4 regions of the Devosia sp. WQ 349K1 genome follow, and region 1 is predicted to be linked to each of the others. Evidence: predicted binding sites of a transcription regulator. Region 1 holds the regulator's gene; each other region holds the start of a gene.
What was found. The regulator LexA, encoded in region 1, represses DNA repair genes until DNA is damaged. The targets are predictions, from matches to a motif close to TGTTCNNNNTGTGTTCNG.
Positions count from the first base shown of each region.

Region 2: the regulator LexA is predicted to act here: its motif matches at 5,069-5,086, upstream of uvrA (excinuclease ABC subunit UvrA).
Region 3: the regulator LexA is predicted to act here: its motif matches at 4,200-4,217, upstream of JHL21_RS11155 (YifB family Mg chelatase-like AAA ATPase).
Region 4: the regulator LexA is predicted to act here: its motif matches at 2,431-2,448, upstream of recA (recombinase RecA).

Region 1 is NZ_JAENGO010000001.1:276,637-284,545, reverse strand. Features, by position in the region: gene JHL21_RS01225 (2-dehydro-3-deoxygalactonokinase) at 1-83, opposite strand, end outside; gene JHL21_RS01220 (IlvD/Edd family dehydratase) at 351-2,159, shown strand; gene lexA (transcriptional repressor LexA) at 2,545-3,264, opposite strand; gene JHL21_RS01210 (BMP family protein) at 3,597-4,595, shown strand; gene JHL21_RS01205 (ABC transporter ATP-binding protein) at 4,659-6,188, shown strand; gene JHL21_RS01200 (ABC transporter permease) at 6,185-7,267, shown strand; gene JHL21_RS01195 (ABC transporter permease) at 7,270-7,909, shown strand, end outside.
Region 2 is NZ_JAENGO010000001.1:625,174-633,082, forward strand. Features, by position in the region: gene JHL21_RS02850 (efflux RND transporter permease subunit) at 1-1,432, shown strand, start outside; gene JHL21_RS02855 (hypothetical protein) at 1,578-2,108, shown strand; gene JHL21_RS17955 (GGDEF domain-containing protein) at 2,166-3,416, shown strand; gene JHL21_RS02865 (MBL fold metallo-hydrolase) at 3,418-4,095, opposite strand; gene ssb (single-stranded DNA-binding protein) at 4,368-4,910, opposite strand; gene uvrA (excinuclease ABC subunit UvrA) at 5,365-7,909, shown strand, end outside.
Region 3 is NZ_JAENGO010000005.1:92,849-100,757, forward strand. Features, by position in the region: gene galU (UTP--glucose-1-phosphate uridylyltransferase GalU) at 1-367, shown strand, start outside; gene JHL21_RS11135 (outer membrane beta-barrel protein) at 371-1,609, opposite strand; gene JHL21_RS11140 (NfeD family protein) at 1,720-2,169, opposite strand; gene JHL21_RS11145 (SPFH domain-containing protein) at 2,173-3,156, opposite strand; gene JHL21_RS11150 (glycoside hydrolase family 25 protein) at 3,246-4,073, opposite strand; gene JHL21_RS11155 (YifB family Mg chelatase-like AAA ATPase) at 4,249-5,775, shown strand; gene JHL21_RS11160 (DUF1294 domain-containing protein) at 5,850-6,230, shown strand; gene JHL21_RS11165 (YafY family protein) at 6,283-6,990, opposite strand; gene JHL21_RS11170 (aldose epimerase family protein) at 7,078-7,909, opposite strand, start outside.
Region 4 is NZ_JAENGO010000001.1:801,822-809,730, reverse strand. Features, by position in the region: gene cckA (cell cycle histidine kinase CckA) at 1-1,185, shown strand, start outside; gene araD1 (AraD1 family protein) at 1,252-2,247, opposite strand; gene recA (recombinase RecA) at 2,528-3,601, shown strand; gene alaS (alanine--tRNA ligase) at 3,838-6,477, shown strand; gene JHL21_RS03875 (DMT family transporter) at 6,532-7,416, opposite strand; gene JHL21_RS03870 (VWA domain-containing protein) at 7,785-7,909, shown strand, end outside.

The DNA of each region.
Region 1 (7,909 bases):
ATTACGGACCCGTCGCCGTCCAGCGCCCAAGCCCTTAAATTTGAGGTGCCCCAGTCAACAGCGACCCATGCTCCTGATTGCATCACTTCGTAGTCCCTCCAAGTCTGCGGCGCGAACGTAAAGCCGGAGACCGACACTGACTAGCCCGTTCTTGTATGGCTTAACCGCAACTGCCTGATTGCACCGCGCGCTGAGTAAGGTGGAATGCGCCGAAAATCAGATTCTCACGGTGTTTAGAGTCATTTGTATGATTTTAAGCTGCGGCCCCGTTCCATTCCAGAATTGCCGTGCTAGAACAGGAGCAAACAGACCCCAGTGCTCCGCAGGGCGGAGAACCAAGGAATTGATCTATGACGGTAGATAACAGCGGCAATGGCGGCCGGAAGCTGCGCTCGCGTGCGTGGTTCGATAATCCCGACAATCCAGACATGACCGCGCTCTATCTTGAGCGCTATATGAACTATGGTGTGTCGCGCGAAGAGCTGCAGTCCGATAAGCCGATTATCGGCATTGCGCAGACCGGCTCCGACCTAAGCCCTTGTAACCGTCACCATATCGTTCTGGCTGAGCGTCTGCGCGAAGGTATTCGCGAAGCAGGCGGTATCGCCATTGAGTTCCCGGTTCACCCGATACAGGAAACCGGTAAGCGCCCGACAGCAGGTCTTGACCGTAACCTGGCCTATTTGGGCCTCGTGGAAGTGCTCTACGGCTATCCGCTGGACGGCGTGGTGCTGACCATTGGTTGCGACAAGACCACACCCGCTATGCTGATGGGTGCGGCGACGGTCAATATTCCGGCGATTGCGCTCTCGGTTGGCCCAATGTTGAACGGCTGGCATAAGGGCGAACGCACTGGCTCTGGCACCATCGTCTGGAAGGCCCGCCAACTGCTCGCCGCTGGCGAAATCGATTATCCAAAGTTCATTGAATTGGTTGCGTCTTCGGCCCCGTCGACTGGCTATTGCAACACCATGGGCACAGCGACAACGATGAACTCGCTGGCTGAAGCTCTTGGCATGCAGCTGCCGGGTTCTGCAGCGATTCCAGCGCCGTATCGTGACCGTCAGGAAATGGCCTATCGCACTGGCAAGCGTGCGGTGGAGATGGTGCGTGAAGACCTCAAGCCATCCGACATTCTGACCAAGGAAAACTTCCTCAACGCTATCGTGGTCAATTCGGCCATCGGCGGCTCGACCAATGCGCCAATCCATATCAATGCGATTGCCAAGCATATTGGTGTCGACCTCAATATCGACGAGTGGCAGGAGCATGGGCACAAGGTGCCGCTCTTGGTGAACTTGCAGCCAGCGGGTGAATATCTCGGTGAGGACTATTACCACGCGGGCGGTGTGCCTGCGGTGGTGAATGAGCTTATGAAACAGAAGCTTATCCACGAGAACGCCCCAACCGTGAACGGCAAGTCGATTGGCGAAAACTGCCGAAATCGTCCGATTGAGGACGACAAGGTCATCCGTCATTTCGACAATCCGATGAAGTCGGAAGCGGGCTTCCTCGTGCTACGTGGCAATCTCTTCGACAGCGCCATTATGAAGACCTCGGTGATCAGCCCCGAGTTCCGCGAGCGCTATCTCTCCGATCCGCAGCATCCGGGCATGTTTGAGGGCAAGGCGGTGGTGTTTGATGGTCCTGAAGACTATCACCACCGGATCGACGATCCCTCGCTTGCTATTGATGAACATACGCTGCTGTTCATGCGCGGCGCGGGGCCAATCGGCTATCCAGGCGCTGCGGAAGTGGTGAACATGCGTCCGCCTAGCTATCTGATTAAGAAGGGCATTTCGTCCCTTGCTTGTATCGGTGATGGTCGTCAGTCGGGCACGTCGGGTTCGCCTTCGATCCTCAACGCGTCGCCTGAAGCGGCGGCTGGTGGCAACCTCGCGATCCTGCGGACGGGCGACCGGGTGCGGATCGACCTCAATAAGGGTGAAGCGGACATTCTCATCTCGGACGAGGAAATCGCCGCCCGCCGTTTGGATCTGAATGCAGAGGGCGGATACAAATTCCCCAAGCATCAGACCCCTTGGCAGGAAATCCAGCGCGGCCTGGTCGGCCAATTGGGCGACGGCGCCATTCTGCGTGGTGCCGACAAATACCAGCGCATTGCCCAGACCGAAGGTCTGCCACGCGACAATCACTAAGCGCGATATGCGTGAGAAAGGGCCCGCGAAAGCGGGCCTTTTTATGCGTCCAGCCAGCGTGGCCGCGATTGGCCTATCTGTGGCTTTTGGCTGGCACTTATGGGCGTCAGCTTTGGCGCGGACATGGCCTTTTAGGGCGCGAAGGGGCGCGTCCTTTAGAGCGGGGATATATGAAAATGGAGGCGGCGCTCGGGCTTAGCCGTGAGCGCAATGCTCGGCTTTGCGCGTGTACTGGCTCAGCGCCTGTGATGTCGAAGGTCGGCGAGCGGGCGTTGGAAGAATATACGCCACTCCGGGGCGCGGGGAGTATCGTGGAGGCGTGTTACAAGAACCAACGCCGCGCAGAACAAAGGGGCAGAGTTTTTCAACTTGCCCCTCCGCCAATTCAGTATTTCCGCATCAGGCCGACCAAGCGGCCCTGAACCCGGACCCGATCGGGCGGGAAAATGCGGGTTTCATAGGCCGGGTTGGCCGCTTCCAGAGCGACCGTATCGCCCTTGCGGCGCAGACGCTTAAGCGTCGCTTCCTCATCGTCGACAAGGGCGACGATGATTTCGCCGTTCGAGGCCGTATCCTGCTTTTTGATGAGGACGGTGTCGCCATCAAAAATGCCTGCGTCGATCATCGAATCCCCACGCACTTCCAATGCGTAGTGTTCGCCTGAGCCGAGCATTTCTGGCGGTACAGCGATGGTGTGCGAGTGGGTCTGGATCGCTTCAATGGGCGTGCCTGCTGCAATGCGGCCCATAACCGGAATGGAGATGGGGCGAGCATAATCGTCAGCGGCGGATGGAAGAGCACGCGCTGGGGGCGCGGCAACCTTGCCGAGAGTGCCTTCAATGACGCTGGGCTCGAACTTTGATTTACGGCCACCCAAGGTCGGGTTCATCGAATCCGGGAGCTTCACCACTTCGAGCGCACGGGCGCGATTGGGAAGGCGGCGGATAAAGCCGCGCTCTTCGAGGGCCGTGATGAGACGGTGAATGCCGGATTTGGACGCCAGATCAAGCGCATCCTTCATCTCGTCGAATGACGGAGGAATACCGCTCTCCTTCATCCGCTCATGGATGAACATCAGCAATTCGTGTTGTTTTTTCGTCAGCATCGGCCCCAGACCCCAGAATCGGAACATAGACGGAACGACTATATGTGTTCCTCAAATGTTCTGCAAGTGTTGCCATGTTCCTGTCAGCACTGCCAAACGACTGTAATATGCGCATGCATAGATGGGTGGTTTTGGCCGGTCCAAGCCCGGGACCCAAACATGCGTAAACGGGTCACAGGCACAGTGCGGCGTTGAGGAGCAAATGCGACTCGTCAGCAAGACGGAACAGATTTAAAAAACCTTAATTTTCAACTTGCCAACCAAGCGTCTTCGCTCGCTAGATAGGCAAGAGAGATTTTTGTTCGTTTTTTGCACACTCATTGGGGGTTAAAATGACCGCTCTAACGAAATTCGGTCGACGCGCCTTTCTTTCGGCGGCCGCACTCGGCGTCGCAGCTCTGTCGCTGACCGGGTCGGTATTGGCGCAGGATGTGACCAAGATTGCAGCTGTGTGGACCGTTCCGGTTGAGCAGCAGTGGGCATCGCGCCTCCACCTCGCGCTGATCGCAGCGCAGGAACGCGGCGAGATCGAATATGTGTATTCGGAAAACGTGTCGAACACCGACTATGAACGCGTCATGCGCGAATATTCGGAACAGGGCGCTAAGCTGGTGATCGGTGAAGCCTTCGGTGTTGAACAGCCAGCGCGTGCCGTTGCTGAAGAATACCCAGAAGTGATGTACCTGATGGGGTCCTCGCTCCAGCCAGTTGAACCAAACTTCGCCACCTTCGACAATTTCATCCAAGAACCAAGCTATTTGACCGGCATGGTTGCGGGCATGAAGACCGAAACCAATAAGATCGGTATGATCGGTGGTTACGCTATTCCAGAAGTGAACCGTCTGATGAACGCCTTTATGCAGGGCGCGCTCTCGGTCAACCCAGAGGTGAAGTTCTCGGTGAGCTTCATCAACTCCTGGTACGATCCTCCGAAGGCCAAGGAATCGGCATTCGCTATGATCGATGCGGGCGCGGACATTCTGTACGCAGAGCGTTTTGGCGTGTCTGACGCTGCCAAGGAACGCGGCGTTCTGGCCATCGGCAACGTGATCGACACCGCAGCGGATTACCCAGGCACCATTCTGGCGTCGGCGCTGTGGCACGGCGAGCCAATGATCAACAAGGCAATTGCCGACATTAAGGCTGGCAGTTTCACCGCTTCGGATTACGGCATTTATGCCTTCCTCGAGCACGGTGGTTCGAGCGCAGTTTATGATGAAGCGCTTGCTGGTGCGGACGCAGTTGCTGCCGCTAAGGCCAAGGAAGCTGAAATCCTTGCTGGTACTTTCAAGGTCGACATCAACGACGCTGAACCAAGCTCCAGCATGTAATCCTTTTTCTGGCCGGGTGTGGGTTTTCCCACGCCCGGCCTATTCTATTTTTTGGGGGCGGCAATGACCGACCAACAGGGGGATGTGGTGCTCTCACTTGAGGGTATCACCAAGCGCTTTGGCAAACTCACCGCGAATGACGGGATTAATCTCAGTCTCAAGCGGGGCGAAATCCTAGCCCTTCTGGGGGAAAACGGCGCCGGCAAAACGACATTGATGAACATTCTCTTCGGGCACTATGTGCAGGATGAGGGTGTGGTTCGTGTTGCGAGCGAGGCTGGCCTTCAAATTTTGCCTGCCGGTTCGCCTGGCGCGGCGTTGAAGGCCGGAATTGGCATGGTCCACCAGCATTTTACGCTGGCGGAAAACCTCGGCGGGCTCGACAATATTCGTCTTGGCACCGAGGGCATGTTTGCGCTTGGGGGCAAATCTACGGCGCGCAAGAAGGTGGAAGCCATTATTGCGGAGAGTGGGCTTGATGTGGACCTTGATCGTCCTGTCGCCAGCCTCACCGTGGGCGAAAAGCAGCGCGTTGAAATCTTGAAGGCGCTCTATCGCAATGTCCGCGTGCTTATTCTGGATGAACCCACCGCGGTTCTGACCCCACAAGAGTCCGAAGGGCTCTTCACCGTTCTGCGCCGCTTGGCTGCGAATGGGCTGGGCGTTATTTTTATCTCTCACAAGCTGGGTGAAGTGCTCTCCGTATCGAGCCGTATTCTGGTTCTGCGGGGCGGCCGCAAGGCCGGTGAGCTCGTCACTGCAAATTCTGATCGTCGCGATATTGCCGACCTGATGGTGGGCAAGGCTGTGGCGGAAGTGAAGCGTACGCCCGCAACGCCGCGCGAGCCGCTGATGAGCTTTGCCAATGTGTCGCTTAAGCAGGGCTCGACCCGTCAATCACTGCGCAATGTCAGCTTTGAACTCAAGGCTGGCGAAATCATCGGTCTGGCCGGTGTGTCGGGCAATGGCCAATCGGGCATTGCCGCACTGATCTCGGGGCTTGCTGTTCCGGACGCTGGCGAAGTGCGCCTTTATGGCGAAGCGCTGACCAAGGCGGACCCGCGTGCGCTGGTTCAGGCTGGTGTGGCGCGCATGCCGGAAGATCGTCAGCATGACGGCGTCGTTGGCACGATGAGTGTTGCTGACAATATCGCCATTGAGGAAGTGCGCAGCGCGCCATACTCGCGCTATGGCCTGCTCAATCGTAAAGCCATGCAGCAGCGGGCGACGGAAGCGATTGCGGCCTATGACGTGCGTTGCCCGGGGCCGGACGCCGAAGCGCGGCTGCTCTCTGGCGGCAATGTGCAGAAGTTGATTTTGGCGCGCGTTCTGGAGCGTTCGCCGCGCGTTATTCTGGCGAACCAGCCCACACGCGGCCTCGACGTTGGCGCGCAATCGGAAGTCCATCGCCGCATTATTGCAGCGCGTGACCGTGGCGCCGCCGTGATGGTGATTTCGGAAGACCTGGACGAATTGTTCGCGCTGGCGGATCGCTTCCTTGTGGTTCACGCCGGGGAGGTCAGCGACGCTGGCCCGAGCGAAAAGCTCGACCGCGGTACGATTGGTTTGTTGATGGCAGGGCAGGCAGCATGAGTTTGCGTCTTGAAAACCGCGCTGACGCTTCTGTCGCGCTCAAACTGCTGGTTTCGCTTGGCTCCGGCATTGCCGCGCTCTTGCTGGTGGCTATTCCTGTTCTGGCTGCGGGGCAAAACCCGATTACGGCCTATGGCCTGATGGTGCAGGGCGCGTTTGGCTCGATGTTCGCGTTTTCCGAAACGCTGAACCGGGCGACGCCGCTTATTCTCACCGGGCTCGCCTGCGCAGTCGCGTTCCGGGCGAAGCTTTGGAATATCGGCGCGGAAGGCCAGCTCTATATCGGCGCGCTCGCGGCGGTGCTCGTGGGGAGCGGCTTGCTGCAGATGCCGCCGGCTTTGATGATCCCAACGGTGATGATCGCGGGCTTTATCTGCGGCGGCATGATGATGGTGGTGCCCACCATGCTCAAGCAGCGCTTTGGCGCTGATGAGGTGGTAATTACGCTACTGCTGAACTTCGTCGTTATTCTCTTTGTGCAGATGCTGATCGAAGGGCCGTTGAAAGACCCTCTGGCGATGGGTTGGCCGCAATCCATCCCGCTCGACGCGGAAGCAAAATTCTCAAAGCTTATTCCGCGTCTGCGGATGCACTGGGGCCTAATCGTCGGTATTGGCGCGGCCATTGTCCTCTGGATATTGGTGCGCAAGACCGTGCTCGGCTTTGAAATCAAGGCCGTGGGCGAGAACCGCGATGCGGCTAAGTTCGCAGGCATCCCGGTCAATGCGACCATGCTGAAAGTGGCGCTGATTTCGGGTGGCCTCGCCGGTCTTGCCGGTGTGTCCGAAGTTGCAGGCGTAAAGGGCTATTTGTCCGCGGACCTGTCACCGGGCTTTGGCTATTCGGGGATTGTCGTGGCCATGCTTGCGGGGCTTTCGCCGATTGGCACCGTGTTTGCGGCACTGTTCGTGGCCTCGGTCTTTGTTGGTGCGGATTCGATGAGCCGCGCTACCGGCATTTCCAACTATCTCGCTGATCTCGTTGTGGCGCTGTCGCTGCTTTGCGTATTGGTCGGCACATTCTTCCTGCGCTTCCGCGTTCGCTTTGAACGCAAAGCCAAGTCTGGTGCGGAGGCGTAAGAATGGACGTCGTATTTGACATTATCAGCTCGGCCAATTTCTGGGCTGCAGCTCTGCGCATCGCGACACCGCTGATTTTTGGTGTGCTGGGCGCGTTGATCTGTGAGCGGGCAGGTGTGCTCAATCTTGGTATTGAGGGCATCTTCGTGGCGGGGGCAATGGCGGGCTGGCTCGCTGTTTACCTCGGCGCGGGGCTTTGGGGTGGCGTGATTGTGGCCATGTTGGTCGGCGCGGTGTTTGGCCTGCTGCATGCCGGGCTGACAGTCATTCTGGGACTGTCGCAGCACGTGTCGGGCATTGGCATTACGCTGCTCGCGACAAGCCTTTCGTACTTCACCTATCGTACGGCGCTGCCGGAAGTGACGTCGCCACCGCGCATCACCCCGTTCCAGCCGCTCGATATTCCAGTGTTGTCGGATCTGCCGTTTATTGGTCCGGCGCTGTTCCAGCAGACGTCGCTGACCATGCTGGCGATTGCCTTCGTGATCCTTGTGGCTTTCGTGCTCTACCGCACCCCGCTTGGGCTGGCGATCCGCGCTGTCGGCGACAACCCTGCTTCGGTTGAAGCGCAGGGGCTGTCGGTGCAGGCGCTGCGTATTGGGGCCGTTGTTGTGGGCTCGTCGCTCATGGCTCTGGGCGGCG
Region 2 (7,909 bases), 350 kb from region 1:
GCGCGACGGCATGGAGCCAAACGAGGCCGTAGACGCCACTGTCAAACTGGTCGGTCCGGCTGCAGCGCTTACTATGCTCACAACCTTTGTCAGCTTCGCCTCGCTCTCCCTCACGCCGGGTCAGGGCATTCGCGAATTCTCCATCGCCGGCGCCATGGGCACATTCCTGCTCTTTGTGTGCCTGATGACCTTCCTGCCGCTGCTGCTCAAACTGGCGATCAAGCTCGGCTTTACGCCGCCCAAGCGCTATTCCCGCGCCCTCACCGCCCCCCTGCCCTTGAGCTGGAAACTCGCCAACAAATTCGGTCGGCCAATTTCCGTCGCAGCGATTGTCGTCACTCTGCTGCTGCTCATTCCTTATGCGCTAATCAAGCCGCACTTCTCCTTTGAAGATTTCATGGCCAAGGACTCGATGGCCCTGGCCACCGCCGAAAGCATCGACGAAGGTGTTGGTGGCGTTGCCCCGCTCTATGTCCGCATCGGCCTAGCCGATCCCGGCGACGGCCTGAGTGACCTCGACTTTACGAAAATCCAGACTGTCCACGCGATCACCGAAAAACACGTCGGTGAAAACAAGGTCATCTCTGCCGCGAGCGTCACCGAATATGCTGCCGCGGGCCTAACCCATGACGAGCTCTTTGAATCCGTCGGACCCTTCATGCAGCGCCGTTTCATCAATGAGGAAGGCTCGCAGGCGCTCGTGACGGGCTTTATCCCGACGATCATTCAATCCGACGCTTTGCAGGACATGGTCGACGCCATGCAGGCAGACCTTCGTGCAGCCGGTATTGACGATGCCACTGTTGGCGGCTTCCGCGTATTAGCCACTCTGGCCACCGATGACATCGTCCGCGGGCTGCAGCTTGACCTAACCCTATCGGTGCTCGTCAATTTGGCGCTCATTGGCTTTGCCTTCCAAAGCTTCCGCGTCGCGCTGGCCTCGGCGATCCCCAATCTTTTCCCAATTTTGGCAACCGAAGCCTGGCTCTATTTCAGCGGCGCAGGCCTTCAACTGACCACCGTCATCGCCCTCACCATCGCCTTCGGCATCGCCGTCGACGACACCGTCCACTTCCTCTCACACTATCTCCATGCTCGCCGCAGCAAAGGTCTCGAGCATAAGGAAGCCGTCAAACACACTATCGACCGCATCGGCGGCGCCATCATCGCCACCACCATCATCCTGTGCGCGGGCGTGTTCATCGTCGTGTTCTCGGACCTGCCACAGGTGGCCCTATTCGGCACTCTGTTCGTCGGCACGCTCGCTTTTGCGCTCATAGGAGATCTTTTCATTCTCCCGGCCCTGCTGGTTGCTGGCGGAAAGTTCTTCCAGCCCTTGGGGCAAATCAGTGTTCAACTCGGTGAAGAAGCTGGGAGCAACATGGACGCCCACGCGCCGGATCTAAAATCGGCAACAAATCCGAAACCGTGATAGCGGATTATGCTGAGCGAGCTTGCCGCTCAGTTTGAGCTCCGCCTAGAGTCGCATGACGATTCTCAGTAGGCATGACGCCGACAAAGTAAAAGTTTTTGCGTCCTATAGAGAGACGCAACGCATATACCGGGGGGCTTCGGCCGTGACATTCTTTAAGACTTTCGTGCGCTCGGCTGCGCTGGCCGCAGTTTTTGTCGGCGCACCTACGAGCCTTTCGCCGGTCATTGCGGCGCCAGCGGATGTCGCCCTGATCAAGTCCTACATTGGTGAATGGCGCGGTCGTGGAACGCTTTACGGCGCAACCACAGAAAGCGTTGTCTGCCGCCTCACCATGTCCCAGGGCAACGGCGACAAGGTGAACTACAATGGCCGCTGCACTCTGGCAGGCACCACCATGTCGCTCGCCGGCACTGTTGCATTCAACGAGCAAACGCGCCGCTACGAAGCCGCCCTCACCACGAACGCCACCTTCCACGCCACGGCGATTGGTCAGAAGCGCGGCCGCAATCTGATCTTCAACCTGCGCGAACGCGAGCAGGACGAGAAGGGCAAAGACCTCAACATCTCGGCTCAGATCCAGCTCACTGGCGAGAGCATCGGCATCGTTTTTGAAGCCATTTACATCGAGTCCGGCGATAGCCTGCGCGCTGAAGTTCCGCTGACGCGAAACTAAACCATTGCGCTAACGCCCCGACAAAATGAATACGCCGTCAATTTAAGGAATATCATCGTGTCTCAGTCCCAGCCACTCATCTCGGCACTGCATCGCTTGCAGTCCGACGAAGAATGGCTGGACACTGTTCGCACGGCCATTGGCTGGGAAGGCGCGGGCTTACAGTCGGCCGACGGCGCATGGCAAATGCAGCTCGGTCTCGTCCTAGCCAATTTCAACTATTCTCCGATCCGGTCCGACGAGGGTACGGTACACACTTTACCAAATGGCATGAGCCTGATTGGCGTGCCTTTCCTTTCGGCCTACGCCACCGAAGCCAGCTGGTGCTTATTCTGGACCTATGAGCGGCGCTCCTCCGCCGACCTCTATCGGGCCCTCGCCAAGGCGACGGCGCTTCTAGCCAAAAGCGCACTTGGCCAGCATCGCAAAGCCGCCGATCACCACGCCGAGCTCGTCGAGCGCGCCGCAGCCACAGCGCGAATAGGCGTCTGGGGCTGTACTTTGCCCGACGAAATTCTGTCTTGGAGCGATGGCGTCTACGATCTTTTCGAATTGCCACGTCGCACGATCGTTTCGCGCGATGAAGTATTGCGCCTGTACAGCGCTGAGTCAGCCGCCGAGCTTGAACAACGCCGGGCCCGTGCCATCGAAACCTTGACCGGGTTTTCTATGGACGCTGACATCACTACGGCGAAAGGCAATAAGCGCATTCTGCGCATTACCGCCGCCATTGATCACATCAATGGCGTCCCGACGCAGATTTATGGCGTCAAGCAGGACATCACGGCAGAACACGCACTCGTCGAGCAAACCCGCCTACTGGCTGAAACCGACCCACTGACGGGCATCGCCAACCGCATCCGCTTCCAATCCTGCCTCGATGATCTGCATGGCCGTACCAAGCCTCAGGCGGTCGGCGCCCTCCTGCTCGTCGACCTCGACAATTTCAAGACCATCAACGACACTTTCGGCCACCTTGCAGGCGACGCCTGCCTCATCGAGACGGCGCGCCGCCTTAAAGCTGTCGTCCCTCCCTCCGCGCTCGTGGCCCGTTTGGGTGGCGACGAGTTCGCTATTGTGACGGATGCTTCCGAGCCCTTTGATCACACTCTACCAAGCACCATTTTGGAGGCCTTCGCCGCCCCCATGATGTTCGGCGACAAATCGTGTCGGATTGGGATTTCGATTGGCGTCGCCGTGCGTCAGGCCGACGATGTGGCAGACACACTCTATCACAGCGCCGATCTGGCCCTCTATCAGGCCAAGGAAAGCGGCCGCGGAACGTGGCGCCTGTTCCGCGACAGCTAATTCACGCGTACCAGTTTCGCATGCGCAACTCGATCCCTTCACCCAACCCTGTTTCCAGTGGGCTGAGGTCACTTTTCCCAAAGTGATAGGGATAAACAATCTTGGGCTTGAATGTATTGATCGCTTCAAGCGCTTGGTCAGGCGTCATCGTATACGGCAGGTTCATCGGCACGAAGGCCACGGTGATATCCGTTAGCGCCAGCATGTCGTCGGTTGGCTCTGTATCGCCAGCCACATAGACAGTCACATCGCCAAAGCTCAATACGTAACCATTGCCGACGCCCACGGGATGATAATTCATCCTGTCTGCCGTGATGTTGTGCGCCGCAATAGCACGCACGGGAATATCGAGCAGGCTACCCTCTGCTCCATTGGCCAGAGCAGTTGCATTGGCTTTCAGTGCTGGCGGCAAAAGGTCAAACACTTCCTGATTGGTAATCAGCTTGGCATCCCCAGCGATGGCCATCAGCGTTTGCAGATGGAAGTGGTCCTGATGACCATGTGTGATCACGATGGCATCGGCTGGCGGCAAGTTCGCATAGAGTTCAGCCCCGCCAACAGGATCGACATAAATCGCTTTGCCACCCCACTCCAACACGAGGCTGGCGTGGTTTACTGGGTGAATGAGCAGATCGCCCCCGCTGGTTGGAATTGTGTCTGCGCCTGCCTCCTGCGCCATAACCAACCCTCCACTCGCGGCCGCACCCAAAGGTAGCAGTGCCATCCCAAACAAAACTGAACGTCGTTGTACCATTTCTTCCTCCAAGAAAATTCCCACGGTTGCCGAGTGTAAAGCGCTCTACCAAACCTATGCTTTGCATCAATATTGCAAAACTCTAGCGCGCATCCCCCCTCGCACCAACCCAAATCTCATCCTCTGGCCAGTCACAAAAGCAAAAGGGCCGCTCTCGCGAGCAGCCCTTCAAAAATTCCATGCCTGCTAAAGCGACATCAGAACGGGATATCGTCATCCATGCCGCCTGGCTCAAACACTGGCGCATTGGAAGAAGGACGACGCGATGCGCCACCCTGATTGCCGTAGCCACCGCCGCCGCCACCGCCCTGGTTGCTGACGCCACGGAAACCACCGTCGTCCTGCTGACCACGGAAACCGCCGCCGCCACCGCCACCTTCACCCTCGCCACGGCCATCTAGCAGCACCATGGACGAGTTGAAGTTCTGCAGCACGATCTCAGTGGAGTACTTGTCCTGACCGGACTGATCCTGCCACTTGCGGGTCTGCAACTGACCTTCGATGTAAACCTTCGAACCCTTGCGCAAATACTGCTCAGCAACACGCGCCAGACCTTCCGAGAAGATCACCACGCGATGCCATTCAGTCTTCTCGCGCTGTTCACCGCTGTTGCGGTCCTTCCAGCGTTCAGAAGTCGCGATAGAAAGGTTTACAACTTTACCGCCATTCGGCAGGTTGCGGACTTCGGGCTCATTGCCCAGATTGCCCACGAGAATAACCTTGTTCACACTGCCAGCCATGGCAAATCCTTCCGAATTCAGTCCCGGTCTGCACCGTTACGGGACGCTCCAAGGAGGTGAGGCCATCCCCGGTGCGGGACACTCACCTAAGTCAGACACCTTAAACCAGTCCGCCTCGCGGTACAGGCGCGCATTTCAGGTTCTTAACAACTGACTAATGTTCTCAAAATGTTCCACACCAAAGCCCGCCGGTCAAGCCCCTGCTGACACGGTCTGTCAGCAGGCTTGATGCAAGCAGACTTCCGAAGTCGCGCAGTATTCGGGGCTTGCTCAAATAAAATGTTCCCTTTACGTTCACAAAACATTTGAACCGGACTCGAAAACCTTTGCGTTGACGATCGCGTTAGCATTTCTTGCGCGCAACCCAACGCGAGCCTATGTGATGGCTTTCGCCAAATCCGTATAACTCCCATGGTGCAGCAGCCGCTGCGCCATTTGAAGCATGGACGACCAGATGAAGAACCCGCCGAGCCAAAACCGCGAAATCATCGTCCGCGGGGCGCGCGAACACAATCTCAAGGGCATTGACGTCAAGCTACCGCGCGACAGCCTCATTGTGATGACCGGCCTTTCCGGCTCGGGAAAATCCTCTCTCGCCTTCGATACCATCTACGCTGAGGGCCAGCGCCGCTATGTGGAGTCTCTCTCCGCTTACGCCCGCCAGTTCCTCGAGATGATGCAGAAGCCCGATGTGGAACACATCGAAGGCCTGTCTCCGGCGATTTCGATCGAACAAAAGACCACCTCGCGCAATCCGCGCTCGACGGTCGGTACGGTCACCGAAATCTACGACTATCTGCGCCTGCTCTACGCCCGCGTCGGCATACCCTATTCACCAGCGACCGGCCTGCCGATTGAAAGCCAAACCGTCACCCAGATGGTGGACCGCCTGCTTGAGCTCCCGGAAGGCACACGCCTCTATCTGCTGGCGCCGATTGCACGTGGCCGCAAGGGTGAGTTCAAGAAGGAACTCGCCGAGCTGATGCGCCGCGGCTTCCAACGCGTCAAAATCGATGGCGAATACCACGAGATCGAAGACGCTCCGGCCCTCGACAAAAAGTTCAAGCATGACATTGAAGTCGTGGTTGATCGGCTTGTCGTTTCACCCGATATCTCCGGCCGCCTCGCCGAAAGTTTTGAAACGGCACTTGGTCTTGCAGAAGGCATTGCCTTTGCCGAGTTCGCCGATGAGAAAGACGAAAAAGGCAATCCGCGTCGCCTGACCTTCTCCGAGAAATTCGCCTGCCCTGTTTCCGGCTTCACCATTGCCGAGATCGAGCCGCGCCTGTTCTCCTTCAACAATCCCTTTGGCGCTTGCCCGGTTTGTGACGGCATCGGCACCGAGCAAGGCATTGACGGCGATCAGATCGTCCCCGATACCGAGCTTTCGCTTAAGGACGGGGCCATTCTACCTTGGGCCAAGACCAGCGCGCCCTATTACCAGCAGACCCTCGCGGCCGTTGCGTCCCACTACGGCGCGTCCATGACCACGCCGTGGAAAGACCTGCCGTTTGAGGTTCAGCACGCCGTTCTGTTCGGCACCGGCCGTACTGCTATCGACTTCGTCTATGACGATGGCCTGCGCCAATACAAAACGTCAAAAGCGTTTGAGGGCGTCATCGGCAATTTGCAGCGTCGCTACAAGGAAACCGAAAGCGCCGGCACGCGTGAAGAGATCGAAAAATACATGTCGGCAAAGCCATGTCTGTCCTGCGGCGGTTATCGCCTCAAGCCAGAATCCTTGGCCGTCAAGATCGATGGTCTACACATTGGTCAGGTGACGGAGAAGTCGATCCGCAATGCCGCTGAGTGGTTCAATGAGCTCACCGACAAGCTGAGTCCGACCCAAAAGCAGATTGGCGAGCGCATCCTCAAGGAAATCCGCGAACGCATCAATTTCCTGATCGACGTGGGCCTCGACTATCTCTCCATGTCCCGCAATTCCGGCACATTGTCGGGCGGCGAAAGCCAGCGAATTCGTCTTGCCAGCCAGATTGGCTCGGGCCTGACCGGCGTGCTCTATGTTCTGGACGAGCCATCCATCGGCTTGCACCAGCGCGACAACGCCCGCCTTCTCGAAACCCTGCAACGCCTCCGCGATCTCGGCAATACCGTCATCGTCGTTGAACACGACGAGGACGCTATCCTCACCGCCGATTATGTTCTCGACATTGGCCCCGGCGCTGGCGTCAACGGCGGCAATATTGTTGCCGAAGGCACGCCGCAGGACATTCTAGACCACCCGGATTCCCTAACCGGCAAATACCTCTCCGGCCGCATGGGGATCGCTATCCCCGCCGAACGCCGCGAAGGCAAAGCGGGCAAATCGCTCTCGCTCAAGGGCGCCACTGGCAACAATCTCAAGAATGTCGATGTCGACATTCCTTTGGGAATGTTCGTCGCCATCACCGGCGTTTCCGGTGGCGGCAAGTCGACGCTGATGATCGACACCATGTACAGTGCGATTGCGCGCCGCCTGAATGGTGCACGCGTGGTCCCCGCCCCGCACCAAAGCCTCACTGGTCTCGAATACCTCGACAAGGTCATCGACATCGACCAATCCCCGATTGGCCGCACGCCGCGCTCGAACCCTGCCACTTACACCGGTGCTTTCACGCCGCTGCGCGAGTGGTTCGCGGGCCTCCCCGAAGCCAAGGCACGTGGCTACGGCCCGGGCCGCTTCAGCTTCAACGTTAAGGGCGGCCGTTGCGAGAAATGCGAAGGCGACGGCGTTCTCAAGATCGAGATGCACTTCCTGCCCGACGTCTACGTCACCTGCGACGTTTGCAAGGGCAAGCGCTACAACCGCGAAACGCTGGAAGTCCAGTTCAAGGGCAAGTCGATCTCCGACGTTCTCGACATGACCATCGAAGAAGCCGTCGAGTTCTTCGCCGCTGTTCCCGTCATTCGCGACAAGTTCGCCACCCTGCAACGCGTCGGCCTTGGCTACGTCAAAGTTGGCCAACCGGCAACGACCCTCTCGGGCGGCGAAGCGCAAC
Region 3 (7,909 bases), on a different contig from region 1:
CGTTGTTGTTCGTGGCGATGGCGATGACAAGGGTTTTGCGATCAGCGGCATGGTTGAAAAGCCAAAGCGCGAAGAAGCCCCGTCTAATCTCTTCATCTCCGGCCGCTATATTCTGCAGCCAGAAATCTTCTCGCTTTTGGCTGAACAGCCACGCGGTGCGGGTGGTGAAATCCAGCTCACCGACGCGATGCAGACCCTTATGGGCCAGCAGAAGTTCACCGGCGTAAAGTACGAAGGCAAGGTGTTCGACTGTGGCTCCAAGCTGGGCTTCCTCACGGCCAACGTCGTCTTCGCGCTCGACCGTGAAGACATCCGCGCTGGTTTCCTTGAGGAGCTGCGGGCGCTCGATCTGAGCGACAAGCTTTAAGGACTACCGCTTGAGCGTCACACCGACGCTGAGCTGATGACTATCAAATGTGCCCGTCGCGCTATTGGTGCGGTGGGCATAATTGTAATCGGCGCTGAGTTTTGTGCGCGTGTTGAGGCCATAATCGGCCCCGAGGCCCGCACTGCGGCGATCTTCAGTCTCGCCACTATTCTCAACGCGAGAATGTGCGAGCTCGCTACTGGTGCGCAACGCCAGAGCGTTGTTCACCTGATAGCTGGCTGACAGCTTAGCGCTATCAATCACGCGCACAGAACCTGCACTATCCGCCCCTGTCGGCTCGATATTGCGCGCCAAAAGGCCGGTAACGCTCAGGGTTGGATCGGGCTTCCAAGTCACACCCGCTTCATAGAGACGGGCCGTTACTTCCGGCTGCGTCGCCGAGGTGAATATGTATTGGCCCATGCCAACGGCGGCATGGGCGGTAATCCGCTCTTGCCAGTTCCCGCTCACGCCCATTTTGACGTTCCGCGTATAGGCATCTGCGAATTGGCCGGAGCTTTTCCCTGCCTGGTCAAACCAATGGCGGCCGAGCTGGCCTTCGCCATAGACTTCAACGATTGGGGTGATCTGATAGCCGAGGCGCAGTGTGCCCTCCGCGCTCCATCGGTTCTGATCGGAATTATCGGTTGTGCCTGTGTCGCGCCTCTCGGTCGGGCCATAGGCAACGCGCTCTATCTGGCCATTGAGCCTGAGATTGAACTGGCCAAAGCGATGAGCCATGCCAGCATCAATATGGCCGGTGGTGATATCTGCGGGTCGAATAATTTGAGGATCAAAGCCGGGCGTGCCGAGCAATTCACGATCGAATTTTAGGCTGGCCTCGCCCTCTACCCGCGTGTTTTCGTTCAACTGCGAGCCTGCCGTCACCGAAATTGCCGCGGTGGTTGGGGTGATCTGCGGGTCACTGCCGCGCGCCAATTCGGCGTGGGCATTGATATGAGTATCAACGACATTGCCCAGGCTGCGCAAATCGAGCTCGGGGCGCAGGTGGGCGCTAAAACTATTGCCATCGCTGGACGAGATCTGCGTGCCTCTTAGACCGAGTGACCAGTCTATCTCAAAGGGGGGCGCCCCTTCCTCTGTCGGGACAAAGCTTGTAGGCGCAGCCGGGTAAAGCCCTGGCTGTAGGCGGTCGTCACTAATGGGGTCGGCAAGCACTGACCCCGCGCACAGGCACGGTGCCAATGCGAGCAGCGTCAAATTCAGCTTCTTTACCAACAAAACTCATGGCTCCGCCGTCAAGCAGGGCGTTTCTTCGACCGCGTCGAAAACCCCTGTCATGCCCATAAGGAACCCTTGCACGTCATGGTTAAATACTGGTTGAGACGGGCCTAAAACGCCTCCACTCTGAGGATATTACCGTCGGCGCCAACTACTCGCACTTTGCTCCCGGTGGTCAAGTCAGGCCCTGAGACACGCCAAACCGTGTCGCCGATATGCATTCGGCCCAAGCCGCTGATGATCGGTTCGGAGAGGAGCCCTGTTTGCCCGATCAACTGGTCAGTCCGTTGATTGAGCAGTGGTTTGTCACTGTGTGCCTGCCGACGCTTTGCACTCTTGGTCCAGATGAAAATAGCGCTCAAAGAGAGGGCCGCGAAGGCTAGCCATTGGAGCGGCCAACTGACCGCGACCACCAGCGTCAGCGCGCCAATGACCAGAGCGGAGACACCGAACCAAATGAGGAAGCCGCCCGGCACTGCCAACTCAAGGCCGAGCAAGATCAGGCCAAAAACCATCCAGCTCCATGGTCCAAAGCTAGCGATAAGAGCAATAAGGTTCATGTTTTAACCCGCGTTTGGAGGACGACCAGTGCCGCGGGGCTGGGACGAACCCGAGCCAAAGGCTTCGCGGGCGATTTCGGCAATGCCGCCGATCGAGCCGATCACGCTGGCGGCTTCCACGGGCAGCATCAGAACCTTTTGGTTTGGCGAGGTGGCGATGCCCTCGAGGGCTTTGATGTAATTGTTGGCGACAAAATAATTGATCGCCTGCACGTCACCCGAAGCAATTGCCGCCGACACCAGCTGGGTCGCGCGCGCTTCGGCTTCCGCCGCGCGTTCACGCGCTTCAGCGTCACGGAAGGCAGCCTCTTTGCGGCCCTCCGCTTCGAGCACTTGCGCCTGCTTTTCGCCTTCCGCCTTGAGAATGGCAGCTTGGCGACGGCCCTCGGCTTCCAAAATTGTCGCGCGTTTCTCGCGCTCCGCCTTCATTTGGCGACCCATCGATTCGACAAGATCCTTGGGTGGATCAATGTCCTTGATTTCGATGCGGGTAATTTTGACGCCCCAGGGCGAAACAGCGGTGTCCACCACCCGCAACACGCGGTCATTGATTTCATCGCGATGGCTGAGCAGCTCGTCGAGATCCATGGAACCCATGACGGATCGGATGTTGGTCATGGTCAGATTGAGGATGGCATTTTCCAAGTTCGACACTTCGTAAGCAGCTGCTGCAGCGTCGAGAATTTGGTAAAATGTGACGCCGTTGGCTGTCACCGTGGCGTTGTCGCGTGTGATCACCTCTTGATGTGGAACGTCGAGGACTTGTTCCATAACATTGAGCTTTTTACCGATGACATCGATAAAGGGCACGATCAAATTAAGCCCGGGCTTCAGTGTGCGAATGTAACGGCCAAATCGCTCGATGGTGTAGTGGTAGCCCTGCGGCACGGTCTTGGCGCCAGCAAACAAGACAATGATCAGCAGTATCGCAAGTGCGATTAGAACTGTGTTCAAACCGCCTAGGCCCAATTCATCCAAAAATCCCATCGCCGCGCTCCCATAACAAAAGTGCTGCCACGTTACCGCAGCAGCACTCTATTGGGGATAGGCTATTCGCTAAGATTTACTGAGCCTGGCTATTTGGCGTAGCCGCAGCGGCCAGTCTGCTGCAGCGCTGGTATGGCGCGTGGATCACAGCCGGTCGAGAGGAAGGTCATCCATTCGTTCTGTGAGCCATAGAAGACGTTGCGATCCACCTCGCCCCGCACACCGGCCACAAGCCCAGTCTGGGTATACTGCCAGAAGGTCCAAGGACGGTTCTTATAGCGCTCATGCGGCTCGGCAGCGGTGGAGCGCAGCCAGAAGCTATTGGGGAAGTACTCGCCTTCGAGAATGTCGCGGTGGAAGTTCATGTCAGTGTAGATGATTGGCAGCTTACCGCTGTGGCGCTCCATCACATCCAGCATCAGACGAATTTTTTCCAAGGCATCGGCCTTGCTCGGCTTGGTCTTGCAGCTCGAGTGATTGTTCCATTCGAGGTCCAGAACCGGCGGCAGTGCCGATGGGTCTGCTGGCACATTGGCAACGAACCAAGCGGCCTGCTCGGAGGCCAGCGAACACCACGTCATAAAGTGATAGGCGCCGCGTGGCATGCCGGCCTGAGCGGCGCGCTGCCAGTTCACACGGAAGTCAGGGTCAAGATAGTCCTTGCCCTCGGTCGCTTTCATGAAAACGAATTGAATGCCAGCACCACGAGCGCGGGGGAAATCGACGTTTTCCTGATAGCGCGCGACGTCAATGCCCTGCACCGGCATCGAGCGGGCTCGATCAACGGCCTTATGCGGACGGTTGTCGCCCGGAATAGCTCCATAGAGCCCACCGCCAGTAGCACAAGCAGCCAATGCAACGCCGACGAGGGCGAAGACAGCGCCTTTCGCAAGGGTGGAGAGGCGGGGAGATTTCAAAACCGGTTTCATCAATGAAGGCACACGCTACGCACAACTTAAGCTGGCCTTTGTTTCAACATTTCTGGGTTAATGGAGTTTTAGGGTAACCAATATGGCAGTTCGCATGGTTAATAGACCATATTGCGTTCTCTTTGCGTTCTGTTAGCCTGCCTTTGGCTAGGGGGACATACCTATGGTGACACGCGTTGGCACCGTGGCGTTTCAGGGGATCGAAGCTGTTCCGATTGAGGTGCAGGTTCAGATAGCGCCGGGTTTACACCGTATTTACATGGTCGGGCTGCCGGATAAGGCAGTCAAAGAGGCCAGCGAGCGTGTCCGCGCGGCGCTCGTCGCCTCGGGACTTGGTCTGCCCGCCAAGCGCATTACGGTCAATCTGGCCCCCGCTGATCTTCCCAAAGAGGGTAGTCATTACGACTTGCCGATCGCGCTGGCGATGATGGCGGCTATGGGCGCCATCCCCAGCGATGCGCTCGATGGCTATCTGGTCCTGGGGGAATTGGGTCTTGATGGCCGCATCGCTCATGTCAGTGGCATTTTGCCCGCCGCACTTGCCGCCAGTGAAAAGGGCATGGGCGTTATTTGCCCCGCCGCCTCTGGTCCTGAAGCGGCCTGGGCGGGCGAAGACATTGATATTATTGCTGCCGATAGCCTGCTTGCGGTAGCCAATCACCTCGTTGGGCACCAATTGCAGGCTCGGCCCAAGCCTGCCCGCCAATCCGATGAGCGCAGCAATTTGCCCGATCTCAGCGATGTGCGGGGACAAGCTGTCGCTCGTCGTGCCCTCGAAGTGGCCGCGGCCGGAGGGCATAATCTCCTATTCGTTGGCCCGCCCGGTGCGGGAAAATCCATGCTGGCGGCCCGCCTACCCTCTATTTTGCCACCCCTTAGTCCGCGGGAATTATTGGATATTTCCATGATCCAATCCATTTCCGGCGAGTTGGTCGGCGGCGTCCTCTCCGATCGTCGTCCCTTCCGTGCCCCGCACCATTCTGCCTCAATGGCAGCCCTTGTTGGCGGCGGCTTGCGCGTCAAACCCGGAGAGGTCAGCCTTGCCCATAATGGCGTGCTCTTTCTGGATGAGTTGCCAGAATTTGCGCCCAATGTTTTGGACAGTCTGCGCCAGCCTTTGGAGAGCGGCGAAACAGTCATCGCCCGGGCAAATGCCCGCGTCACCTATCCTAGTCGCTTCCAACTCATTGCCGCTATGAACCCCTGTAAATGCGGTTACGCCGGAACGCCGGGTCATATTTGTAAGCGTGGCCCGGCCTGTGCCGGTGATTACCAGGCCCGTATCTCTGGCCCTTTTCTGGATCGCATTGATATCCGCATTGATGTGCCAAGCGTATCGGCCGCCGAGATGATCGGCGCCGTTGGGGAGGCCGAGTCTTCGGCCGTTGTGGCTGGCCGTGTGGCACGGGCACGAGAGTTTCAGCGCCAACGCTATGACGCCGCTGGACACCCTGAGGTCCTCACCAATGCGTCAGCCACGTCAACGCTGATAGAGCGACTTGTTGAGCCTGATCGGGAAAGTCAAAACTTGCTGCTGCAAGCGGCAGACCGGTTCAATCTTTCGGCTCGCGCCTATCACCGCGTTCTCAAAGTCGCGCGGACCCTGGCTGATTTGGCTAGTTCTGAAAAAGTCTCTCGCCCGCACATCGCGGAAGCGCTGAGCTATCGATTGAGCTTTGAAACACGTTAGCGTTTAGGCCGATACAAAGCAGTTGTTTAAGCTTTGGCCTTACCACTTGAGGACCGGCAATAAGGACGAATTGAATGGCGAAAAAGCACACGAGCAAGTTTCGCTATTTTTGCGTCGCGGCGCTGCTTTTGGCGCTCTGCTTTGGCCTTGTCACGTTCCGCCTGCCCTTCTGGGTCGCCGCACTGTATTTCGGCATGGGACTCGTTAGTCTGGTGCTTTATGCCATCGACAAATCATCTGCGCGCGGGGGGCTTAGACGTATCCGGGAGCTGCATCTGCTATTTGCGGACACAGCGTTTGGTATTCTGGGCGGGCTACTCGGGCAGCAATTGTTCCGGCACAAAACGCAAAAGCAGCTTTTTGTGGTGTCGGCGCTCGCACTTACCGCGTTCCATTTGCTGGTTATTTTCGCTGTCATCGAGATGACACCAGGTCCGGTGCGCTCGCTCAACTAGTGCCGTGTTTCACGTGAATCCAAAATTCCAAATCCGTGATTCACGTGGAACATCAGGTGTTCCCTTCGGTGTACTTCACATCGTGCTCCCACGAGGCGCGCCATTCCTTTTCGAGCTGTCCCCGACGCTTGCCGTAGCGTTCTTCGGTGAGCTGAAGGCTGACAATACGATCCGTGCGGAAGTTTCGGAACGCGTTGCGTAGCAGGCACCACGCTGCAATGGTTTGTTTTCCTTCGTAAAACGCGAGCCCGACAGGCCAGATCGTCCTTGAACTCGCGCGCGCCTGCTCATCTTGGTAGTCGATGATGACAGCGCGCTCCTGCCGCATAGCTTGGCGAATATCGCCGAGCACGGGCACGGGTTTTCTCTGGCCCCAAATGGCGACGGGCCAAAGAGCGGTGTCGCTGATCCGATCGCGCAAATCATCCGGCGACGCGGTCGCAATTTTTGCCAAGGCATTGCGCGCGGCTGCACCCAAGCCATCATCGGGTTGCGCCTCGACCCAGCGTGCGCCGAGGACGAGTGCCTCTAGCTCTTCGGGCGTAAACATGAGCGGTGGGAGGAAAAATCCGGGTTTCAGCATGTAGCCAATTCCCGCTTCGCCATCGATTGGGGCGCCCAGCCCAATAAGGGTTTGGATGTCGCGATAAAGCGTGCGCACAGAGACTTTTTGTTCCTGCGCCAAAGCAGCGGCAGTAACCGGCATACGGTGACGCCGCAAGGCGTCCATGATCGAGAAAAGTCGCTCGGTCTTATCCATAGAGGCGTTCCCATATTCCGCTCCTGAGCAGTGTGGCTCAGGAGCGTAACGAAGGGAACGCTCATATCTTGTCAGCAGAGCACTGCGTTAGGAAATTTCGATTTCGCACCAGTGGCTGTACGGCTTGTCCGGACCGCAAATGATATTGGGGAAATGCGGGTTGTGCAGCGCGTCGGCTGGGCACTGGTCTTCTAGGCAGAAGCCAGAGTGCTTGCCGTAGATTTTGCCCTCAAGGCCCGGCATTTTCATATCGGTCCATACCGCATTGTAGAACTGCACGCCCGGACGATCCGACCACAACTTTAGGGTCAGATCCTTGTCTGGCGAAACAACGGTTGCGAGCGGTTCGGAGAATTTTCTACCGTTATCAAGCACCAGCCCCATATCGTAATCGACCCCCGTGCCCTTTTCGTCGCGCATGGTGCGCGGCTTACGGAGATCGTAAATTGTGCCGCGCGAGGGGAGAATGGCTCCGGTTGGCGCCAGATCATCACCCAGGATCGTATAGGCGCTCGAGTTGATCTGAACGGTGTGGTCGAGGACCGTGTCGGTCGTGCCAAGATTGAAATACTGGTGCTGCACGAGGCTGATCGGCGTGTTGCGGTCCGTGGTGGCGCGAAGCTCCAACCGCAGGCGGTTTCCGATCAACGTATAGGTCGCATAAAAATTCACATTGCCCGGATAGCCCATGGCTCCATCGGGCGAGAAATGGCTGAAGCGAACCGAGTTGTTCGACGAATCAACTTGGCCCTGCCAGACCTGATGGCCCAAGCCATCAGTGCCGCCGTGCAGCTGAAGTTTGCCAACATTGGCTGCGAGTTGATAGGTCGTGCCATCGAGCTCGAAACTGGCGTCTTTAATCCGGTTGGCGACGCGTCCCGCGATCGCGCCGAAATGGGCGCCATGGTCCAGATAGGCC
Region 4 (7,909 bases), 530 kb from region 1:
CAGCGCAAGCTCGAAGCGCAGTTTGCGCAAAGCCAGAAGATGCAGGCGATTGGTCAGTTGGCAGGCGGCATTGCCCACGATTTTAACAATCTCCTCACCGCTATTATTGGCTTCTCCGATCTCCTCTTGCTCAAGCACAAGTTGGGCGATCCATCCTTTAATGAGCTGATGCAGATCAAGCAGAACGCTAATCGCGCGGCCGGTCTTACCCGGCAGCTCTTGGCTTTCTCGCGCCGCCAGACCCTGCGGCCACAAGTGCTTGAATTGCCGCTGATCGTTGATGATTTGACGGTGCTATTGAAGCGCATGATTGGCGAAAAGAACCAGCTGGCCGTCGATCATGGACGTGATATTTGGCCAGTTCGCGCTGACGTGGTGCAGCTAGAGCAGGTTATTATCAACCTCGTCGTTAACGCCCGTGACGCTATGCCTAATGGTGGCTCGATCACCATTCGCACCAGCAATGTGGGCGAGATCGATGTTGTCTCCATGCGCCATGAAGGCATGCCGGCAGCCGATTACGTGCTCATTGAGGTGGAAGATACCGGTACCGGTATGAGCCCAGAAATCTTGCAGAAGATTTTCGATCCTTTCTTCACCACCAAGGAACTCGGCAAGGGTACCGGGCTTGGTCTGTCGACCGTTTATGGCATCGTCAAACAGACCGAAGGTTTTATCTATCCGGTTTCGACCGTCGGCGTGGGCACGACTTTCAAGATCTTCCTGCCGCGTCATGTACCGACGATTGAAGAAGTGCAGAAGGCAGCTATCGCGGCCGCCGTTCCAGCCAAGGACCTTACCGGTCACGAACGCATTCTGCTCGTGGAAGACGAGGAAAGCGTCCGTGCCTTCTCCGCTCGCGCGCTGCGCGCTACCGGCTATGAAGTGCTCGAAGCCGATAGCGGGGAAGAGGCGATCTGGGTGCTCGAAGACCACAATTATGAGGTCGATCTGATCATCTCTGACGTGGTGATGCCGGAAATGGACGGACCGACCATGCTCAAATCGATCCGTGGTAAGATCAAAAATCTCAAGATCATCTTCGTCTCTGGTTATGCTGAGGAAAGCGTACGACGCGACATTGAGGACGATCAGAGCGTCGACTTCCTGCCAAAGCCTTATTCGCTCGACGACATCAATTCCAAGGTCAAGGAAGTCCTGCAGCGCCAGGACAAGCCGAACTGATCATGTAGTCTGAACAAAAAAGCCCGCTTCATGAGAAGCGGGCTTTTTACTGCGCGGGTGAGGGGATCAGTAGAGCCCCAAAACTTTCACATCCTTGTCGGCATCGATCGCAACGCCATTGCGGAGCGGTAGACCGAACTGGGTCTCTTCGATTTCGAAGACGTCGCCGGGTTGAGTCGAAATCCCATCAGCAAAGCTCAGTGTTGCTGTCCCGAACATATGCACATGCACATCGCCCGGCTGGCAGAATAGGTCATATTTGAAGTGGTGGTATTCGAGATTGGCTATGGTGTGGCTCATGTTGTCCTCGCCAGAGAGGAACGGTTTTTGCCACAGAACTTCGCCATTACGCAGGATGCGCGAGGTGCCCTCCACGTGCTTCGGTAAATCACCGACACGGATTTCAGGGCCAAATGAACACCAGCGCAGTTTCGAGTGTGCGAGGTACAAATAGTTGATGCGCTCGGTGACGTGGTCAGAAAACTCATTGGCTACGGCAAAGCCGATGCGGCGAGGATTGCCATCCCCATCGATCACGTAAATGCCGGCCATCTCCGGCTCTTCACCAGCGTCGAGGGCAAAGCTTGGGGACGGGATTGGCTGGCCGGGCCTCGCAACGATATTGCCATTGCCCTTGTAGAACCACTCCGGCTGGACGCCACGCTCACCGTCTTTCGGTTTGCCGTTCTCAAGTCCCATACGGAACATTTTCATGCTGTCGGTCAGCTCTTCGACAGGCTTTGAACCATTTGCCTTGTGCATTGCGTCGCGGGTTGCTGCCGAACCAAGGTGGGTTAGGCCCGTTCCGGTAACGTGCAAATGGGCGGCATCGGGGTGGTCAATGGGCGAAAGCAAGCGTCCTGCGGCGGAGAGCTGTGCCTTGTCGACGGTCTCACCAAGACCCACAGCCTTCACCACTGCAGGGATGCCACCTTTGGTCAAAAAAGCCTTCTGCGCCAAAGCGTAGACGCTCGTGATCTCGTTGAGGCGTCTCGTGACGCCCTCGAGCGTTACGCCCACAGCACGCGTGTTGTTGTCGTCCAAATATTGAATGAGATGCATATCAGTCCTCGGCTGCGCTTCCCCTGAGCGGGGGCATAGAACCCAAGCTTTTGGCAGCTGTCTAGCTATAAATCATACTTTTTAAAGTGGCGCGACAGGCGCAGCAGAATCGCGGCAATTGGGCCCTGAACAGGCTGTCTTTCAAAAGTCTGGCTTTGTTCTCATTTTCCGCCTTGACTGAATGGGTACAAAGTGAGAACAAATGCGATACAGATATCGCACATTGGCTAGATCCTCTCGTTGCAGTGACTTCGAGAGCGTGAAATAAGGAGACAGCATTATGGCAGCTTCGTCGCTTCGCGTTGTTGAAGGTGGATCTATGGACAAGGATAAGGCTCTTGCGGCCGCGCTGAGCCAAATCGAACGTAATTTCGGTAAAGGCTCAATCATGCGCTTGGGTGAAAACCAGGCGATTGAAGTTGAAGCTATTTCAACCGGTTCGCTTGGTCTCGACATCGCGCTGGGCATTGGTGGTCTGCCAAAGGGCCGTATTGTCGAGATTTTTGGTCCGGAAAGCTCCGGTAAGACTACATTGGCGCTGCATGTTATCGCGGAGGCCCAGCGTAAGGGCGGCATCTGCGCGTTTGTGGACGCCGAGCACGCACTTGATCCGGTCTATGCTCGTAAGCTTGGCGTGAATATCGACGACCTGTTGATTTCGCAGCCGGATACTGGCGAGCAGGCGCTTGAAATCACGGACACCTTGGTGCGCTCGGGCGCGATCGACGTGCTCGTCATCGACTCGGTTGCGGCTCTCACCCCTCGCGCTGAACTTGAGGGCGAAATGGGCGATAGCCTGCCGGGACAGCAGGCGCGTCTGATGAGCCAAGCCATGCGTAAGCTGACCTCGTCGATTTCGAAGTCGAAGTGTCTGGTCATCTTCATCAACCAGATCCGTATGAAGATCGGTGTGATGTATGGTTCGCCAGAAACCACCACAGGCGGTAACGCGCTAAAGTTTTATGCGTCAGTTCGCTTGGACATCCGTCGTATCGGTGCTCTCAAGGATCGCGAAGAGATCGTTGGTAACCAGACCCGCGTGAAGGTGGTCAAGAACAAGCTTGCCCCGCCGTTCCGTCAGGTCGAATTCGACATCATGTATGGCGAAGGCATTTCCAAAACCGGTGAATTGCTCGATCTGGGTGTGAAGTCCGGCATCGTCGATAAGGCGGGCGCTTGGTTCTCCTGGGAAAGTCAGCGTCTGGGGCAGGGGCGTGAAAATGCCCGACAGTTCCTCAAGGATAATCCAGAAGTCGCCAACACCATTGAACAGGGTGTGCGCGAAAGCTCCGGCCTCCTCGGTGAAGTGCTCTTGGTGGCGGCCGGCGAAGACGACGCAGGTAGCGAAGACTAAGATTGAAATTGATTGCACTACCCCCGCTTCGGCGGGGGTTTTTGTTTTCCGGGGAGACGCTTTAGGTCAAATAATTGACAAAGCCGTCACAGCACTTGGGGCAAATGCGCCACTTGCTGAAAACTCGCCGGTTTTTCCCCGTCCAACGCTGGACACACAACGAGCCATCACGATAAATAGCCCCCAAATTTTCCTACTCGGGCGTCACTGCGCCCGCTCGCCATGAAAGCCTGTGTATGACCAGCGTAAACGATCTTCGTTCGAGCTTTGTCGACTACTTTGCACGCAATGGCCACGAAGCTGTTGCCTCGAGCCCGCTCGTCCCGCGCAATGACCCGACGTTGATGTTTACCAATGCGGGCATGGTCCAGTTCAAGAACGTCTTCACCGGCGTTGAAAAGCGTCCTTACTCGACCGCGACGACGGCGCAGAAGTGCGTACGCGCTGGCGGTAAGCACAACGATCTGGACAATGTGGGCTTTACCGCGCGCCACCACACTTTCTTTGAAATGCTCGGAAACTTCTCGTTTGGCGATTATTTCAAGTCCGACGCGATTGAACTGGCCTGGAACCTCCTCACCAAGGATTGGGCTCTTCCAAAAGACAAGCTGATGGTCACCGTCTATCAGGACGATGATGAGGCTATGGAGCTTTGGAAGAAGATTGCTGGTCTTTCTGAAGATCGCATTGTTCGCCTCGGCGCCAAGTCCAACTTCTGGCAGATGGGCGATACCGGCCCTTGCGGTCCGTGCTCGGAAATCTTCTATGACCACGGCGATAAGGTCTGGGGCGGCCCTCCGGGTTCTCCTGATGAAGATGGCGATCGTTGGATCGAAATCTGGAACCTTGTTTTCATGCAGTTCGAACAGCATGCCGATGGTTCGCGTACTGGCCTGCCACGCCCGTCCATCGATACCGGCATGGGTCTTGAACGTATCGCTGCAGTGATGCAGGGGGTTCACAACAATTACGATATCGACCTGTTCAAGGCGCTGATCTCGTCTGCCGCTCACGCAACCAATTCCGACATCAACGGTCCGGGCAATCGCTCGCTGCGCGTAATTGCCGACCACTTGCGTTCGATGAGCTTCCTCATTGCTGAAGGCGTACTGCCGTCCAATGAAGGTCGCGGCTACGTTTTGCGCCGCATCATGCGCCGTGCGATGCGTCATGCGACCCTTCTGGGTGCTAATGAGCCAGTGATTCACAAGTTGGTTCCAACCCTCGTGCGCGAAATGGGTCAGGCATATCCAGAACTGAGCCGTGGCGAAGCCATGATCGCGGAAACCGTCCGTCTTGAAGAGGGCCGCTTCCTCAAGACCCTTGGCCGTGGCCTGCAGATCCTCGAAGCCGAAACCGCTTCGCTGGGCGAAGGCGACGTGCTCGCTGGTGCGACCGCGTTCAAGCTCTACGACACCTATGGCTTCCCACTCGATCTGACCGAAGACGCCTTGCGTTCGCGTTCGATCACTGTTGACCAGGCAGGCTTTGATGCCGCTATGGCGCAGCAGAAGGCCGAGGCCCGCAAAAACTGGGCTGGTTCGGGCGAAGCGGGCACCGACACTGTTTGGTTCGGTCTTGCCGACAAGCTCGGCCCAACCGAATTTCTCGGTTACGAAACTGAAACTGCAGAAGCCGAGATCAATGTCATCTTGGTCGATGGCAAGGAAGTCACTGAACTCTCCGCTGGTCAGGACGGCATTGTCGTCGTCAATCAGACACCATTCTATGGCGAAAGCGGCGGTCAGGTCGGCGATAGCGGCGTGATCAAGGCTGATGGCGTTGTGGCCCTTGTGACCGATACCAATAAGTATCAGGGCGTCTTCGCGCATCGCGTCTCCGTCAAGGAGGGGGCGCTGAAGGTCGGTCAGGCTGTTGAGCTGGTTGTCGATCACACACGTCGTTCGGCGATCCGTTCGAACCACTCCGCGACCCACTTGCTGCACGAAGCGCTGCGCCTCGTTCTCGGTGATCACGTTGCGCAGAAGGGCTCGATGGTTTCGGCCGATCGTCTGCGCTTTGACTTCGTCCACACCAAGCCAATGACGCCACAGGAATTGGCAGAAGTTGAAGACATCGCCAATGCGATCATTCTCCAGAACACCCCGGTTGAAACACGCCTAATGGGCGTGGAAGAAGCTAAGGAATCTGGCGCGCGTGCTCTGTTCGGCGAAAAATATGGCGACGAAGTTCGCGTTGTTTCCATGGGTGAGCCAACCGGTAACAGTGTTGGCTGGTCCGTTGAACTGTGTGGCGGTACGCATGTGAAGCGTACTGGCGATATCGGTCTGGTGTCGATTGTGTCGGAAGGCGCAGTTGCTGCTGGTGTCCGTCGCGTTGAAGCACTCACCGGCACTGCAGCTCGTCATCGTGGCAACACCAATATCCAGCTGGTTTCCTCGGCGGCCGGTCTCCTACGTTCGGGAACCCACGAGGTTCTTGATCGTATTGAAGCGCTGCAGAACCAGCTTAAGAGTGCTGAAAAGGCTCTTGCTGATGCCCGTCAGAAGCTGGCGCTCGGCGGTAGCGGTGAAGGTGGCGGCGCTACCGAAACAGTCAACGGCGTGACCTTCGTTGGTCGCGTGGTTGAAGGCATTGCGGCTAAGGACATCAAGTCGGTCGTTGACGCTGAGAAGAAGCGTATTGGTTCCGGCGTGGTTGTCGTTGTCCTCAAGGGTGAAGACGGCAAGGGCACTGTTGCTATTGGCGTCAGCGAAGACCTCACCGCCAAGTACGCTGCAGGCACATTGATCAAGTCCGCTACAGTTGCTCTCGGCGGTCAGGGCGGCGGCGGTCGTCCGGATATGGCTCAGGGTGGTGGACCAGACGCTTCCAAAGCTGAAGACGCCGTTGCGGCGATCCGCGCGCTGCTCTAAGCGGGTCAGTTCGAAATACAAAAGCCCCGTCGAGAGACGGGGCTTTTTTTATGGCTATTGGCCGGTACGAAAGAAGAAGATGCGGGGCTTCCAGCGGATCGGTCTGCGGTCGCTGATGACGTTGAGGAGGCCAGCGATCACCACGATCACCATGCCGATAATGGCTACCCAATCCGGGTATTCGCCAAAGAAGAGTGCCCCAAATAGGATAGCCCAGATGAGCTGGCTGTATTGGACAGGGGCCACGATGTTGGCCGGTGTGACCTTCGTGGCTGCAATGACAAGTAGCCCGCCGAGCCCTCCGAGCAGGCCGATGCTGAGGAAGATCAGCATCTGTTCCCACGTTGGTATGACGAAGGTTGGGATCATCAACAAGCCATTGATGATCGCCGAATAGAGCACTTGCAGCCCGACAATGCTAACGCGCCGCTCGCGGGGCGCTACATGGCGCAGAATGATGGTCGTGATGGAGCCAAGGAAGGCGCCGAACATCATAATGTAGTGGCCGGGCAGGACTTCACGCACGCCCGGGCGGATGACCAATACAACACCCAAGAAACACAGGACCAGCAGCAGCCAGCGCTGGATGGTGACGTGTTCCTTGAGAAACACTACTGAAAGTATGGTGACGAATACAGGTGTGGTGAAGCCGATCGCATAGACGTCGGCAAAGGGAATATGCGTAAAAGCGTAGACTACGCAGGCGCTCCCCGTAATTGCCGTCGCGCAGCGGAGGTGCAAGAGCCAAGGGTGGTGGAGCTTGTATATGTCGCGAAAACGCTCGCCGTCTTTGCGGAGCATCAAAGGGATGATGGAGAATATGGCCGTAAAAAACGCGACTTCAAAGACAGATATGCCAGAGCCGATCACTTTGATCAGAGCGTCGCTCATAGAGAAAACGGCGTAGGCGACAAACGCAAGTAGGACGCCGATAGGCATCAGGATCACTCAGTGAAAAAAGGGAGATTCGGTAGACGGGACTACCATACGAGTGAAATCTTACCCCGTCACTCACGGAGTGCGCCGCTTTGTATGATTTTTCAAGGAGGTGATGAAGACAGGGGGTGGTTACGTCGCTTCGGGATGTGAAATGTATTTAATGACAGTTGCTTAAGTTTTTCGTCGCTGGTTAGGCTCTGCTTCCAAATGGAAGTTGTGCGTTACTTTATTGGCTTCTGTTAGGGGTTAGTTTGACTTGTGATGGCGTGATCTATTGCTATCAGTTTAGTTGTTTGCCTATTTTCGTCTCTGGGTGCGAAGCATAGTGCAGGGCTGGTTTCGGTTCTGCCTCGTGAGGAGAGCCTAGATTGAACTTGATTAAACTCTTTTCCGGAGCTTGCGTCGCTCTGGCTATGGTTGTTCCGGTAACGTCCGCGGAACAGGCCATTATTGTTTTGGACGGGTCCGGATCAATGTGGGCCCAAGTCGATGG